DNA from 4 places in the Lysinibacillus sp. UBA5990 genome. Region 2 is predicted to be linked to each of the others. Evidence: riboswitches for the same ligand, from Rfam matches in the RefSeq annotation. Region 2 holds a riboswitch; each other region holds the start of a gene.
The links. A riboswitch is a leader RNA that binds a small molecule or an ion and turns the genes downstream of it on or off. The one in region 2 is predicted to bind cobalamin.
Positions count from the first base shown of each region.

Region 1 (3,602 bases), 300 kb from region 2:
AGGCGCTTTTATAAGGAAAGCGTCTTTATTCATGGAAAGGGCAAGATTGTGGAGCATCTTGTAAAGTGATTTGGATTTTTCTGTTAAAGTATAGTTGAGCTTGTGAAGAATTGTTCTTAAACTAAAGGAACAGATAAGTTCAACAAGAGTTAGTAGATCAAAAAGCTAGAAAGAGACTGAAAGGGGGTATTACTAAATGAATAATAACTTTATTGAAAACATTCAATCGCTTTATTCCGACCTTTGCATTGAAGACATCTATCCTAATGAAATTGGACAGAATAATGATGTATTCATTGTAAACAAATTTTTGGTTTTTAGATTTCCAAAATATAAAAATGGAATCATTCAATTAAAAAGAGAGACGGAAATTTTAAAATATATTAAAGGTATCATTTCAATTCCTATTCCGAATCCAATTTATCAATCTTTTGAAGAGCTAGAACCAGGTAAGGTCTTCACTGGTTATCACCTAATAGATGGTGTTCCTATGTGGAAGGAAAGTTTAACAGGTGTTAAGAGTGTTGAATTGGTTAACGGGTTGGCAAAACAACTTGTTTCTTTTCTTGTAGAACTTCATTCTATTTCTGGAGAAAAAGCAAGCCGAGATTTGAAATTAAAGGTTCGTAACCCTCGTGAAGAGATGTATAACTTGTATAATAAGATTCAAAATAAATTATTTCCTTTTATTAGAAGAGACGCTCAACAGGAAATCTCACAATCTTTTGAAACGTTCTTAAAAGGGAAGGCATTCTCAAATTTAGATCTATCACTTATACACGGAGATTTCGGAGCATCTAACATTTTGTGGAATCCAAAAACAAGTATGATTTCAGGGATAATAGACTTTGGTGGTTCGGGTTTAGGAGATCCAGCGTATGACTTTGCTGGAATACTTTCTAGCTATGGTGAGGATTTTTTTGATATGTGTATCAACCTATATCCTAACGGTAATGAAATATCTGAACGAGTTAAATTTTATAAAAGTACATTTGCTTTACAAGAAGCATTGCACGGGATTGAGAATGGTGATAGACAGGCTTTTGAAGATGGAATTAAAGATTATAGATAGATTGCTTGTACAATTAACTTGGACTTAGTTCAATTAATATAAGGCATTATCACTAAGGGCCAGATGATTTACAATTAAAAACAGAGTAAATAGATAAATTTTTATGTAAAAACAATTTCTACTATTCTGAAATATATGGTATAGTAGGGGCATAACTGAATATAGTGTAAGAAATGGTGCCAGATGAAAGTCTGGCTTAAAAGGGAAGTCGGTGCAAATCCGACGCTGTCCCGCAACTGTAATTCGGAGCAAATCACAAATGCCACTGGGAAACCGGGAAGGCTGTGAGGCGTGTTGATGAGAAGCCAGGAGACCTGCCAATTTCTAGTACACACCAAATACCTACGTGGAAATAGGTGGTGAATAGTGACTAAACAGGCACTGTGCGATAACAAATGATTTTAAACGAAAGTTCTATTTTTTCGTATTGTTTTTGTATTAATAATTTTACCATGCAGCCATTTTCCGAGAAGGAGAATGGCTTTTTTTCATGCTGTTATTCTGTATTCGAAAGCAAAGTCCACTGGTTTTCATATAGAGCCACTCAATCTAGCAAGGGATGACACAAATTTGTAAGAGCAAGTAACCATAACCTTATTGATGAAAGGGAGATTAAATATGACTTATTCTAGTACACTCATTGGCTATCCATATATCGGAGATGATCGCGAATGGAAGAAGGCGTTAGAAGCATTTTGGCGTCAAGAACGAACGGAAGAGGATTTTCAGGCAACCCTAAAAAGTATTCGGTTATCGCGGATTGAAAAGCAGCTACAACTTGGCATCGATATGGTGACAGTGGGAGATTTCACACTATACGATAGAATGTTGGATACAGCCTTAATGTTTGGCTTAGTACCCAAGCGCTTTAACTGGCAAGGTGGAAGGGTGGATTTACATACCTACTACAGTGTAGCGAGAGGAAATCATTCAGCAGTAGCTAGTGAAATGACCAAATGGTTCAATACCAACTATCACTACATTGTTCCTGAATATGAAGGGCAACCGTTGCAACTAACAGAAAATAAGGTATTGGCCGACTTTTTAGAGGCAAAAGAAGCGTTCGGAATTATTGCGAAGCCGACACTTATTGGGCCCTATACATTTTATAAGCTAACTAAGGGCTACAGTAAATTAACACAGGTTGAATATTTATTAGCCTTATTACCTCTCTATGCTCAGATTATTCAAGAATTAGTAGATGCAGGTGCCGAGTGGATTCAATTAGAAGAGCCTTCTTTAGTGACGACACTTGACTCTGCAGAACGGAAGCTAGTACAAGAAATCTATGCTCAATTAACGACAACCGTTCCAGCAGCAAAACTAATGCTACAAACATATTTTGAAGCATTATGCTCCTATGAAACATTGATTTCATTGCCAGTCCAAGGGTTTGGTTTAGATTTCGTACATGGCTATAAAGGGAATATGGAGTCACTTCGACAATTTGGTTTCCCTCCAGATAAAGTTTTAGCTATAGGTATTGTTAATGGTCGTGATATATGGCGTTCAAATTTAGCCGAGGCTAACGCCACGATTCAAGCTATTGAAAAGCTCTGTGATGCTAAGGAATTGTGGATTCAACCTTCAAGTAACCTTCAACATGTACCAATATCAACTTCACTTGAAAAAAAGCTGGACCCTGTTCTCAAACAAGCACTGGCGTTTGCTGATGAAAAAATCGAAGAAATTATTGAGCTCACTAAATATAGAAAAAATCAAGACGGAACGATACGTCATAATTTTTCAGCAAGTATGAAGGCCATTGAAGCCCTAAAAAATCATTCGATTCGTCAAAATAAAATGATCCAGCAAGCCGCTCAATCCGTATCAACGAAGGATTTTGAGCGACATAGTGATTTTAATCAACGTCAAAAAATACAGCAGCTGGCATTAGGACTGCCACTATTCCCAACAACGACAATCGGCAGCTTCCCTCAATCTGATGAGGTGAAGAGAAATCGTAATGCTTGGCGAAAGAAACAATTGTCGAATGAAGACTATGAAGCATTTATTGAACTGGAAACAAAGCGCTGGATTCACTTACAGGAGGATCTTGATATAGATGTACTAGTTCATGGAGAATTTGAACGGACAGACATGGTCGAATATTTCGGTGAGAAATTGACGGGCTTTGCCTTTACTGGAAAAGCATGGGTTGTTTCGTATGGCTCTCGCTGTGTGAAGCCTCCAATTATTTATGGAGATGTTGCATGGTCTTCATCCATTACTGTGAAAGAGTCTGCATATGCCCAAAGCTTAACGAAGCGCTTTGTCAAAGGGATGCTGACGGGGCCAGTGACCATTTTAAATTGGTCCTTTGTACGCAATGATATTTCTCGAAAAGATGTGGCTTATCAAATTGCATTAGCACTTCGCACGGAAGTGGAAGCACTAGAAACGGCTGGCATCTCCATTATTCAAGTGGATGAACCAGCACTCCGTGAAGGCTTACCTCTTCGTAAAGAAGAATGGGGGGCTTACTTAGACTGGGCGGTCAATGCCTTCAAGCTTGCTACATCGAGTGTTA
Region 1 covers NZ_DJAY01000015.1:1,466,194-1,469,795, reverse strand. Annotated here, with positions in the region: gene B3D94_RS19885 (aminoglycoside phosphotransferase family protein) at 197-1,072, shown strand; cobalamin riboswitch at 1,230-1,408, shown strand; gene metE (5-methyltetrahydropteroyltriglutamate--homocysteine S-methyltransferase) at 1,691-3,602, shown strand, end outside.
Region 1: it holds a riboswitch for cobalamin, as region 2 does, so the genes downstream of both, metE (5-methyltetrahydropteroyltriglutamate--homocysteine S-methyltransferase) here and B3D94_RS18395 (ABC transporter substrate-binding protein) in region 2, are expected to answer to the same signal.

Region 2 (3,602 bases):
CCCATTGGAATGGATCCTAAATAAACATCAAAGCTCTCATGCTGATAGACTAGTCCTATATCGTCATATGTAGGATTATAACAAGCCGATGCACAGCCATTCACATTGACTCGAACTCTTGCAGGCACAGTTATAACGTCCAACGCCTGATAGAGCTGTTCTGTTTGAGGAACTGCCTCCATTTTTTCGCCATCACAAAAATCACATGCCTTCATGGCTATATGAGGACCTGACGAAGCAACAAACAGCCCAGCCTCCTGTAAGGCATGGGTAGCTTCTGTCAGTTCGCTAGAGGGGATCGATAATAATAGGCTATAGGAAGCCGAATATTTAATGGCCCCCTTCTCCCCTACAATTTCAGCTATTTTTTGAAATTGGGCTGGCGTGTAATGCTTATTAATAATGCCAGGGCTTACTGCTAATCGTGAATATCCACCTTGCTGATTAAGGGTTTCAAACGTTTTATCTGGTATGTTTTGACGAAATGCATTCATTGTTATCGCTCCTTAAGAAAAAGGAGCTAGCAAAGCGCTAGCTCGAATGTTTTTAAAAGTTTGCTGGGTAGAAGCCCTTGGCTAAAATTTGAATGGCCTCTGCGGCACGTACTCCTTCAGATGCCGCTGAAAGTGGAAGGATGACAAAGCGATCATTTTTGACTGCTTCCATTTCCTTCAACGCTGGATCATTCTTTAAGAAATTTATCTTTTGTTCGGCAGTTGTTTCACCATAATCAATGACAACAACCACCTCTGGATTGCGATCTACTGCATCTTCCTTCGATACCGTTGTCCATCCTGACTCCACATCTCCAAAGATATTTTGACCGCCAGCAATTGTTACTAGCTCATTCATAAAGTTTTGACCAGCCGTGAACACATCTTTATCACCACTATCAAAGACAAGCACACGTAAATTTTCGCTGTCTTTTGGTAATTGAGCTTGAACTTCTTCGACACCTTTTGTCATTTGTTCAATTAATGCTTCGCCACGATCTTCCACGCGAAATATTTCCGCGATATGACGAATATCAGTGAAAATATCCTCTAATGTTGGCTTTGTCATATTGGAAGCCGTATGTAGATACGTATGAATTCCTAATTCCTCAAGCTCCTCTGGTGTTCCTACCCCTTTTTCACCAAAGCCACTTTTCCAGCCTGCATACAAGAAATCTGCTTCGGCATCAATGACTTGCTCCTTCGTTGGATATTGATCTGAAAGAACTGGAACTTTATCGTAGGCTGCTTGAAGCGGCTCGTAGATTTTATCATCTAAATAAGCTGTCCCTACCATGGAATCCTCTAAGCCTAATGCAAGCATAATTTCTGTTACATGTTGATTTAGGCTAATGGCCTTTTTAGGTGCTTCCTTATAGGTTTGGGTAGTTTCATTATTTTCAATGATGACTTCAGATGCTGTCGCCTCAGACGGTTCAACTTTTTCAGTTTGTGTTGCTGATTCAGGCTTGTCCTTTGCGCCACACGCTCCTAATACAGCGATTAAGGCGATGACCATGACTAGCCATATACTTCTCCATTTTTTCATGTCCTTTTCTCCTTTGTTGTGATAAATATAGAAAGAAATCAGAGACTTCTTTGCTACCAGGATAATTGGAAGGGCATAAAAAAACCCTCTTGTCGCCAAGAGAGTTGCATAGTGAAAAAACGGTATTAGTACCTTTATCACTATCCCCATCCTCGTGGTTCTTAGTTAACATACATATACTGGCAGGTATCCTGGCTTAGGTTCATCATCTATACGCCTTCCCATAGTAAAACTACAGTGGCATGCTGTATAGACTCCCCATTTACAGTTGCGGGACAGCATCGGAATTGCACCGATTTCCCTTTTAAGCAAATGACAAAGGCCATTTGCACCAATATGTTCTATTCATGCTATTGATAGACTAGCAGTTCATGAGTTATTTCACAATCTGTAGTAGAATGCAAAAAATATAATCATCATTATATTAGCACTATTTCGACAAAAAGACGAATCATTTTACAAGAAATAGTTGTGCTAGTATTCTGATACAATGAGAAGATAGCCACTTATAGAAACGAGGATTTATTATGTACAAGACGATTGGGGTTCTTGCTCATGTTGATGCAGGAAAAACAACCTTTTCCGAGCAAATGCTTTTTCATACAAATAGTATACAAGCGCGGGGGCGTGTCGATCATCAGGACGCCTATTTAGATAATCATGAGCTTGAGCGCAAACGGGGCATTACGATATTTGCCGAGCAAGGACGCATGACTATTGGCGACGATACATATACGTTGATTGATACACCAGGACATGTCGATTTCTCCCCAGAGATGGAGCGTGCCATCCGTGTCATGGATTATGCTATCATTATTATTAGTGCAGTAGAAGGTATACAAGGTCATACTGAAACGGTATGGCAGCTTTTACGGAACTATCATGTCCCTACATTCTTTTTTATTAATAAAATAGATCGTGACGGAGCAGATGTAAGGGCTGTGATGACTCAGCTCCATAAAGATTTCTCTGAACATGTATTATTTGTAGATGAACCACTTCAGGAAAACTATGTTTCAAGGACAATCATGGAATGGCTGGCGGAGCGTGATGAAGAGCTGCTGGATGCCTTTTTGAATGAAACATTGGCGCATGGCCAGTGCATCAATCAGTTACAATCGATGATTAAAAATGAATACGCCTTCCCCTGCTTTACAGGTTCTGCATTGAAGGATGAAGGCATTCAAGAATTTATTGCTCAACTTCCACTCATAACTGATACTCACTTCGAGCCGGAAGCACCGTTTCAAGGAGAGGTTTTTAAAATACGACATGACGGCCATCAGCGTCTAACATTCATCAAGGCTTTAACAGGCAAATTACAAGTTCGAGATGAATTTACGTTTGGAGACCTTACAGAGAAAGTAACAGAAATTCGTCTTTATAACGGCAGTCGATTTGAAACTGTTCAGCATGTTGAGGCTGGTGAAATCTTCGCTGTTAAAGGACTCAGCCAGGCAAACATTGGCGATCACATTGGCAGTAACACGCTATCACAGCCCTATGAGCTTGTCCCTACATTACAGGCAAAAGTTCAATATGAGGGTGAGCAACATATTAAAGAAGTATTAAAGATTTTCCGTTTACTAGAGGCCGAAGAGCCATCATTGCGTGTCGTATGGCAGGAAAAGTTTCAGGAAATCCATGTGCATATAATGGGTGTCATTCAGTTAGAGGTCCTGATTGAAATATTTATGAAGCGCTTTACATTAAACATCTCTTTTGGAGAGCCGCAAATATTATACATGGAAACAATTGCGACAACTGTTACAGGCTACGGACATTTTGAACCACTAAAGCATTATGCAGAAATTCATTTATTAATGGAGCCAAATGAACGTGGGACAGGCATTACCTTTAGCAATGCCTGTCATGCAGATGATTTATCAGTGGGCAACCAACGCCTCGTAGAAAAGCATTTGTTTGAACGTGATCATCATGGCTTACTCACAGGCTACGCAGTAACAGATATTCATTTTACGCTCTTAACGGGACGTGGGCATAATGAACATACGTCTGGCGGTGATTTCCGAGAAGCCACTTTCCGAGCACTGCGCCAA
Region 2 covers NZ_DJAY01000015.1:1,161,857-1,165,458, reverse strand. Annotated here, with positions in the region: gene B3D94_RS18400 (precorrin-3B methylase) at 1-494, opposite strand, end outside; gene B3D94_RS18395 (ABC transporter substrate-binding protein) at 547-1,542, opposite strand; cobalamin riboswitch at 1,707-1,893, opposite strand; gene B3D94_RS18390 (elongation factor G) at 2,070-3,602, shown strand, end outside.

Region 3 (3,602 bases), on a different contig from region 2:
ATCGTTTGAGCCATTCTTTCTACCATGGGAAGCAAATGAATATTCGTATCTAAATAATCTTCCATAATGGTCTCTTCAGGAACGTCTAAAGCCAATAAAATAAGAGCTCCACCAATTCCTGTTCGGTCTTTTCCAACTGCGCAATGATGGACTAGCCCTAAATTATTAGGGTTTTGTATAGTCATCATTAATTCCTTAAAAGAGGGATTATGAAAAGGCATTTGTGCATAAAAGTCCTTGAACATATCAGCGTTAACTACTTTATAAAACTCTCTACCACCTGTATTGGTTGGCATTTCAAAAGCATGCTTTCCCTTCGCAGGGATTTGAATATATCGAGTTTGTGGAAACACAGGATTAGGATTATGTTGTACTTCATTTGTGTCACGATAATCAAAAATTGTTTTAATACCTAATGTTTCAAATAATTCTTTATCTGTCGCTGTCATTTTACCAAGTGCGGCAGAGCGATAAAATAAGCCATTTCTTATAACGCGCCCATCCTTCGTTTGATACCCCCCCATATCTCGGAAATTATAAACGGCCTCAAACTGAATATTTTTTTGTACTTGCTTCATTGAACTACACCTCCCTATATTAATTAGCGTTCTTACCTTTATTCTATCGAACAAACTACATGAATACCAATTTTCACACTAGGTAATAAAATAGAAAATGCTAGCTGTAATAAACAACTAACATTTTCTACGATTTTATTTATATAACTCTGGATACACAGCTTTAGCAACGAGCTCAACTGCTTCACCGATACGCGGACCTGGGCGATTTGAGATATCTGTGTCAAGGGACTGAACTGCCTTGTTTTGAATAGCTGTTACCGTATTCCACCCATCACGAGCAAGGATTTCTCCAATTGGATTTTCTGTATAATTGACTGTTGTTAAAATGACGTCTGGATTTCTCGCAATAACATCTTCCTCAGATACTTGCTTCCAGCCATCTAAATCTTCAAACACATTCTTTACATTTGCCGCATTTAATATTTCTTGTTGGAAAGTGCCAGAGCCTGCTGTATATATTTCAGGCTTTGGACTAATTTCTAAATAAATATTTTTTGGTGTTTTTACTTCTTTAACCTTTGTTTGCACATCAGCGATTTTTGCTTTAATTTCCTCATTTAATGCCTTTCCTTTATCCTTAACATCCATAACAGCTGCAATTTGTTCGATATCTCCATATACATCATCGAATGTACCCGCTGATTGAATAACAAACACTTTAATTCCTGCATCTTCGAGTGGCTTAAGTGCATCCTTCTCACCAATCGTATACGCAATAACAACATCTGGCTTTAACGCTAAAATTCGCTCACTGTTATAATTCACAGTATCAGAAACACGTTCGATTTTTTGGGCAGCTTCTGGATATGTATCATATTCAGTGGCACCTACAATTTTATCGCCAACCCCTAGTGCAAATAGAATTTCTGTGTTACTAGGCTGTAAAGACACAACTGTTTTTGGCACTTCCTTAAACTCTATTTCGACACCACGATCATCTGTTACTTTATAACTTGTTTGCTCAATCTTTTGTTCATCTTCGGATACATCTTTATTTTTTGTATCTTCCGCGGTACCACAACCTGCTAAAACGAGCACTAGCAATAATACCGATAGCCATTGTAAATTAAATAGTTTCTTCATTATTATTCACCTTTTTCTTTTTCATTGGATATGATTTACTCATAAACGGAATTTCAGCTATTTCAGCTTGTTGATTCGTATAGACAGCCATTACAAAACATACATTGGCTAATAAGCCTAAATAATCGAAGAGAATATTAGGTACCTCTCGTTCTTCCGAAACCGTGTGTAAAGTTCGATATGATTTTTTCGCCTCACTACGACAAAGATGTAAAGCAGCAGCCGCCTCTGTTCCTTGAGGTAAAACAAAATTTTGAATCTCTTCCTTCACATGACTTACATAAAAATCATAGCGCTCACTTAACCAAGATAGATCCTCATCTGTAACTGCTAGCTTTCCACGAACCGAGCCATTCACATGATAAGCCATAGGTAAAATCTGGATTAAATCATCTACAACAACCTGGACATTCTCTTTCTTTACTATAGCTAGCGCGACCCCTAAATGCGTTGTTAAACTATCTGTGCGAATCTCAAAATCGACAGTTGAAGCCTTCTCTCGCATAAAAGGATAACAAGAATAACGTGCATCTTTTTTCAACCTACTGTCCCCCTTTTTCATAATGAAAATCCTCACTTTTTTAGAACATAAAAAAACATCGCTCCTCACACAAAGGAACGACGAAAATACCATAATGATTGTCATAGAAACACGACACTGCCTATGTATTTGCCGTATATCCTCTTAGCTTCCGAAGAGTTGTTATACGTTCAAATAAAGGTCGGTCTCCTGGCTTGTACAACGCTCCTATATAAATAGATAAGAGCTATAAAGAACCTTCCCATTTCCTATGAAACAGTGGCACATCTTTATAATAGCTGTACTTACAGTTGCGGAAACAGCTTCGGCTTATACCGAATTCCCGATTATGCTAGCTAGCACCTTTATTCTGCAAGAATAATTCACTTGTAAAGCAGTTTATCATAGATTGATAGGAAAAAATAGTTGCGTACAAAAATGATAGCCGTTTTAGAAGTATTTTCATTTCTATAAAATTACTCTACTACAATACTTTTTCAATTGCTTGCTCAATATCAAGCTGTGAGTCTGTAGGCTCAAAGCGAGCTATGGTTTTTCCACTTGCATCTACTAGGAATTTAGTAAAATTCCAGCGAATATTACGACCATCTAAAAAGCTTGGAGCAAGTTGAATGATTGCCTCAGCAAGCATTTTCTCCTGCATGCTTGCTTTTCCGAATTCACGAAAATCAACTTCATGTTTTAAATAATTAAATAAAGGGTGTGTCGTCTCCCCATTTACTTGGACTAGCTCAAAAATGGGAAACGTAACTCCATAGTTTACCTTACAAAGATGCGCAGTTTCCTCTCCATCTTCAGGATTTTGATGGCCAAACTGATCACAAGGAAATCCTAAAACGACAAAATTATTTTTTCCATATTTATCGTACATTTTTTGTAAGTCTTCAAACTGATATGTAAATCGGCATTGATTGGCCGTGTTAACAATTAGCATCGTTTTTCCTCGAAAAGTTTCCATTGATAAAATTTCACCATTCGGCTTCCGTACTAAATAATTATAAATACTCATTCCCTAACCCCTTTTGTTTTTTCATATATTATAGTTGACTAATCTCCTAATAACCAAAGAGTTTGCACAAAAAACACCATCTCGTTACTAGGAACGGATGGCTGACTTATATTTCTTTTTATATTTAACATTTTGCTCTTCATTAATTAAGCGATGGGCTATGTTTAATAATTTAGGATCACTCGTTTGATCATATAATTTTTTTAAAGATACAATAATATCATAGCGAATGAGAGTAGGATGCTTTTCATCTAAACAAGTTTGAAATCTCTTGGCTAAATAAGATACGACTAAATCGCTTTGTACTTGGCCTGCTAAACCAATTTTCCAAATAGCCTGTAATGTATGCCTTGCCGTGACGGGCTTTTCATCATAAGTCACAGCCCAA
Region 3 covers NZ_DJAY01000003.1:163,010-166,611, reverse strand. Annotated here, with positions in the region: gene B3D94_RS02305 (tyrosine-protein phosphatase) at 1-578, opposite strand, end outside; gene B3D94_RS02300 (ABC transporter substrate-binding protein) at 714-1,664, opposite strand; gene B3D94_RS02295 (hypothetical protein) at 1,648-2,205, opposite strand; cobalamin riboswitch at 2,368-2,566, opposite strand; gene B3D94_RS02290 (glutathione peroxidase) at 2,669-3,214, opposite strand; gene B3D94_RS02285 (hypothetical protein) at 3,302-3,602, opposite strand, start outside.
Region 3: it holds a riboswitch for cobalamin, as region 2 does, so the genes downstream of both, B3D94_RS02295 (hypothetical protein) here and B3D94_RS18395 (ABC transporter substrate-binding protein) in region 2, are expected to answer to the same signal.

Region 4 (3,602 bases), on a different contig from region 2:
TTTGAATATCTGCAAATACTCCAAATACTTCTCGCAGCAATGATGGTGTAAGTACTTCTTCTGGTGTACCATGGCAAACAATGCGTCCGCGCTGTAAAACATAAATTTGGTCACAGTACATGGCGGCGATATTCAAGTCGTGTAGAGCGGCTACTACTGTTAGATGTAAAGTTTGAATTAAGTCCATCAGCTGAAGTTGATGTTGAATATCTAAATGATTTGTTGGTTCATCTAATATAAGTACCTGTGCTTGCTGAGCGAGTGCTCTTGCCACCATGACACGCTTCTTTTCCCCACCAGAAAGTGAGCTAAAGCTTCGTTTCGCTAGATGCAGTATACCTGTTTGCTTCAATGCATCTTTAACAATTTGAAAATCTTGTTCCTGATCAAACTCTAATAGCTTTTTATGTGGAGTCCTTCCCATACTGACTAAATCGTTAACAGTAAAATCAAATAATACAGGTGTTTCTTGACTAACAACGGCTAAATTTTTAGCAATAGCTTTACTAGACTGCTTTAAAATATCTTGTTCATTTAACAAAACTGTCCCACTTTCAGGTTTTAAAAGTCGATACATATTTTTAAGCAAAGTCGACTTCCCACTACCATTAGGGCCGATTAACCCGACAAATTGCTTTTCCCTTATTTTTACACTCACCTCATGAAGTATGCGTTGATCGTAAATGGAGAATGATACTTGTTTTGCTTCTAATGTCATGGAAGTTAATCTCCTTCACCGAAAGAATAATTGTTACGACGGAGTAACCAAATGAAAAACGGTCCCCCACAGAAAGCTGTAATAATACCGATTGGCATTTCCTGTGGAGCAATAATAATTCGAGCTAATGCATCTGCCCAAACTAAGAAGATCCCTCCTAATAAAGCACTGACCGGTATTACATATTTATAGTTAGAGCCGACAATTAACCGTACTATATGCGGAATGATTAATCCCACAAATCCGATAGAACCGCTAACTGCTACAAGTACCCCCGTTAAAAGTGAGACAAGTAAAATGAGCTGTATGCGAAATTGTTGAAGATTGACTCCTAATGTTACAGCAGCCTCTTCCCCAAGTAATAGCAAATTTAAATTTCGATAGAATAGCCATAAAAGCCCGAACACAATGAAAAATATGGAGGCCGGAATAATAATATTATTCCATTTTGCTCCCGCTAAGCTGCCTAGCATCCAAAACATAACCGCCTTTAAAGCCCCCTCTTGCTTTGACATCATTAATATAAAATTAGAAATGGCTGTTAATATAAAGGAAACTGCCATCCCTGCCAATAACAAGCGGAAAATCGAGACCCTGCCACCTACGCGCGATAAGAAAAATACTAACCCAATCGCGAGCAAAGACCCTATAAAGGCTGACACAGAGAGTGCGTAAATACCTAAAAATGAAAAAGCACCTAAAATAATTACAGAAGTTGCTCCAACGGCTGCTCCCGAAGAAATTCCTAAAATATATGGGTCTGCAATGGAATTTCTTACAAGTGCCTGAATCGCTGCCCCTGCAATGGCTAAACCCGCTCCTACAATAGCCGCAAGGATGACACGGGGTACTCTTATTTGCCAAATAATAATTTCCTGTGAGCGACTCCAATCTTGCTCTATCGTGTGTTGTATAAAGGGTAATTTCGACAGAATTACTTTCCATACATACAATGGCGTCACAGAAACAGATCCAACCATTACAGCAAATGTCATAGATACAATTAATACTAAAAGAAGCACTAAAGAAAATAACATAAATTTTTTATTCATTCATTAAACTCCTACTAAGATGATGAATGAAGCAATTAAATATACTTTCGCATAATGTAGGTCAGATGATCTTACTTCAGTTGGCACTCAATAAAAAAAGGGCATTTCATGCAAAAATACGCACAAAAATACCCTCGAATAAACAAAGTCAGAAAATCCAGCTATTGTCCGTAATTGCTTGCATCCTCGTGGGCATTACAGGTATTACTTATTGGCAGGTCTCCTGGCTTCGTTTCATCATCCTATAAATAGCCTTCCCATTTTTAACAGTGGCAAATAAACATAATAGGACTCCTCGTTACAGTTGCGGGACAGCGTCGGACTTCCACCGACTTCCCTTTTAAGCGACATTGTTTAAAATGTCACACCAATAGTATGTAAAGTTATAAAATTATGACGATTCTATCATACATTTTTATAGATAGTTAGTCTACAAGGAATTCCCAGCATACTTTAGTTAACCTAAAACAAAAATAAAGTTGACACAAATAATTTAGTTTTTTACACTAACGATAAGTACTTCGAAATTAGAGGTGAAATCATGTCAACAGTAACTGAACAAAGTCATCAAAAATTAAAGACTGTAGATATTGCATATATTGGATTATTTTCTACCCTCATGATGATCGGTGCCAATATAACTTCCTTTGTGCCCTTTATGATAGTGGGAGGAGTGCCGATTACTCTACAAACCTTTTTTGCCATTTTAGCAGGACTTATTTTAGGTAGTAGGAAGGGGGCGCTTGCCTGCACAGTCTATATGTGTATTGGTTTAGCAGGAGCACCTGTCTTTGCTCGCTTTGGTGGAGGGTTCAGTCATCTATTAAGTCCCACATTTGGATTCATTATCACCTTTATTTTAGCAGCATTTGTTGCTGGATTAATGGTAGAGCGAAGTGGTACGAAGAAAAGCTATATTCTAGCCGCATTCATTGCAACTGCTATCAATTATTTAGTAGGTACAAACTGGATGTTTATTGCGTACAAACTATGGGCCAGTGCGCCAGAGGATTTTTCCTATAGATTAGCTTGGCTTTGGATGATCCCCCCACTTCCAAAAGATATTATTTTAGCTATTTTCGCTGGTATTTTAGCATACCGATTACAAAAAACATTGAATATCATGCCCATTCAATAACGCTTCCATCAACTTCTTTAGTCAATAGACTAAAGAAGTTTTTTGTAAAAGTTAATGTCCATCATTTCTGCATATTTGTTTGTTACAGTAAGGGCAAATAGAAAGGAGGATCTCATATGACATTCAAACGAAGATGGTCAAGTGGACTATTATCAGCAGTTGCTTTACTTACTTTATCAGCTTGTTCTGAAGATAAAACAGAGCCTTCATCAACTTCAGAAAATACTCCTGAGACTGAGCAACAAACAGAAATGGATCACTCCACAATGAACCATTCTAGCTCAGCGGAAGTACCAGCTACATTAAGAAAAGCTGAAGATCCAGCATTTCCGGTCGGAAGTACCGCTTTGATTACAGACGGGCATATGGAAGGGATGAAGGGTGCCGAAGCAACGATTGTTGGTGCATATAAAACTACAGCCTATATAATTTCTTATGATCCAACATCAGGTAGCGAACGTGTAGAGAATCATAAATGGATTATCCATGAAGAATTAATTGATGTAGGGGAAGCGCCACTGTCCCCTGGTACAGAGGTAAAAACGATTGCTACTCATATGGAAGGCATGAAAAACGCAACCGTCCGTATTGAAGAAGCTGTACCAACCACTGTTTATATGGTTGATTACATCTCTACCACAAATGGTGAAGCAGTGAAAAATCATAAATGGGTAATAGAAGATGAGTTAACAGC
Region 4 covers NZ_DJAY01000014.1:45,730-49,331, forward strand. Annotated here, with positions in the region: gene B3D94_RS12220 (ABC transporter ATP-binding protein) at 1-718, opposite strand, end outside; gene B3D94_RS12225 (FecCD family ABC transporter permease) at 724-1,770, opposite strand; cobalamin riboswitch at 1,967-2,157, opposite strand; gene B3D94_RS12230 (biotin transporter BioY) at 2,312-2,908, shown strand; gene B3D94_RS12235 (YdhK family protein) at 3,025-3,602, shown strand, end outside.
Region 4: it holds a riboswitch for cobalamin, as region 2 does, so the genes downstream of both, B3D94_RS12225 (FecCD family ABC transporter permease) here and B3D94_RS18395 (ABC transporter substrate-binding protein) in region 2, are expected to answer to the same signal.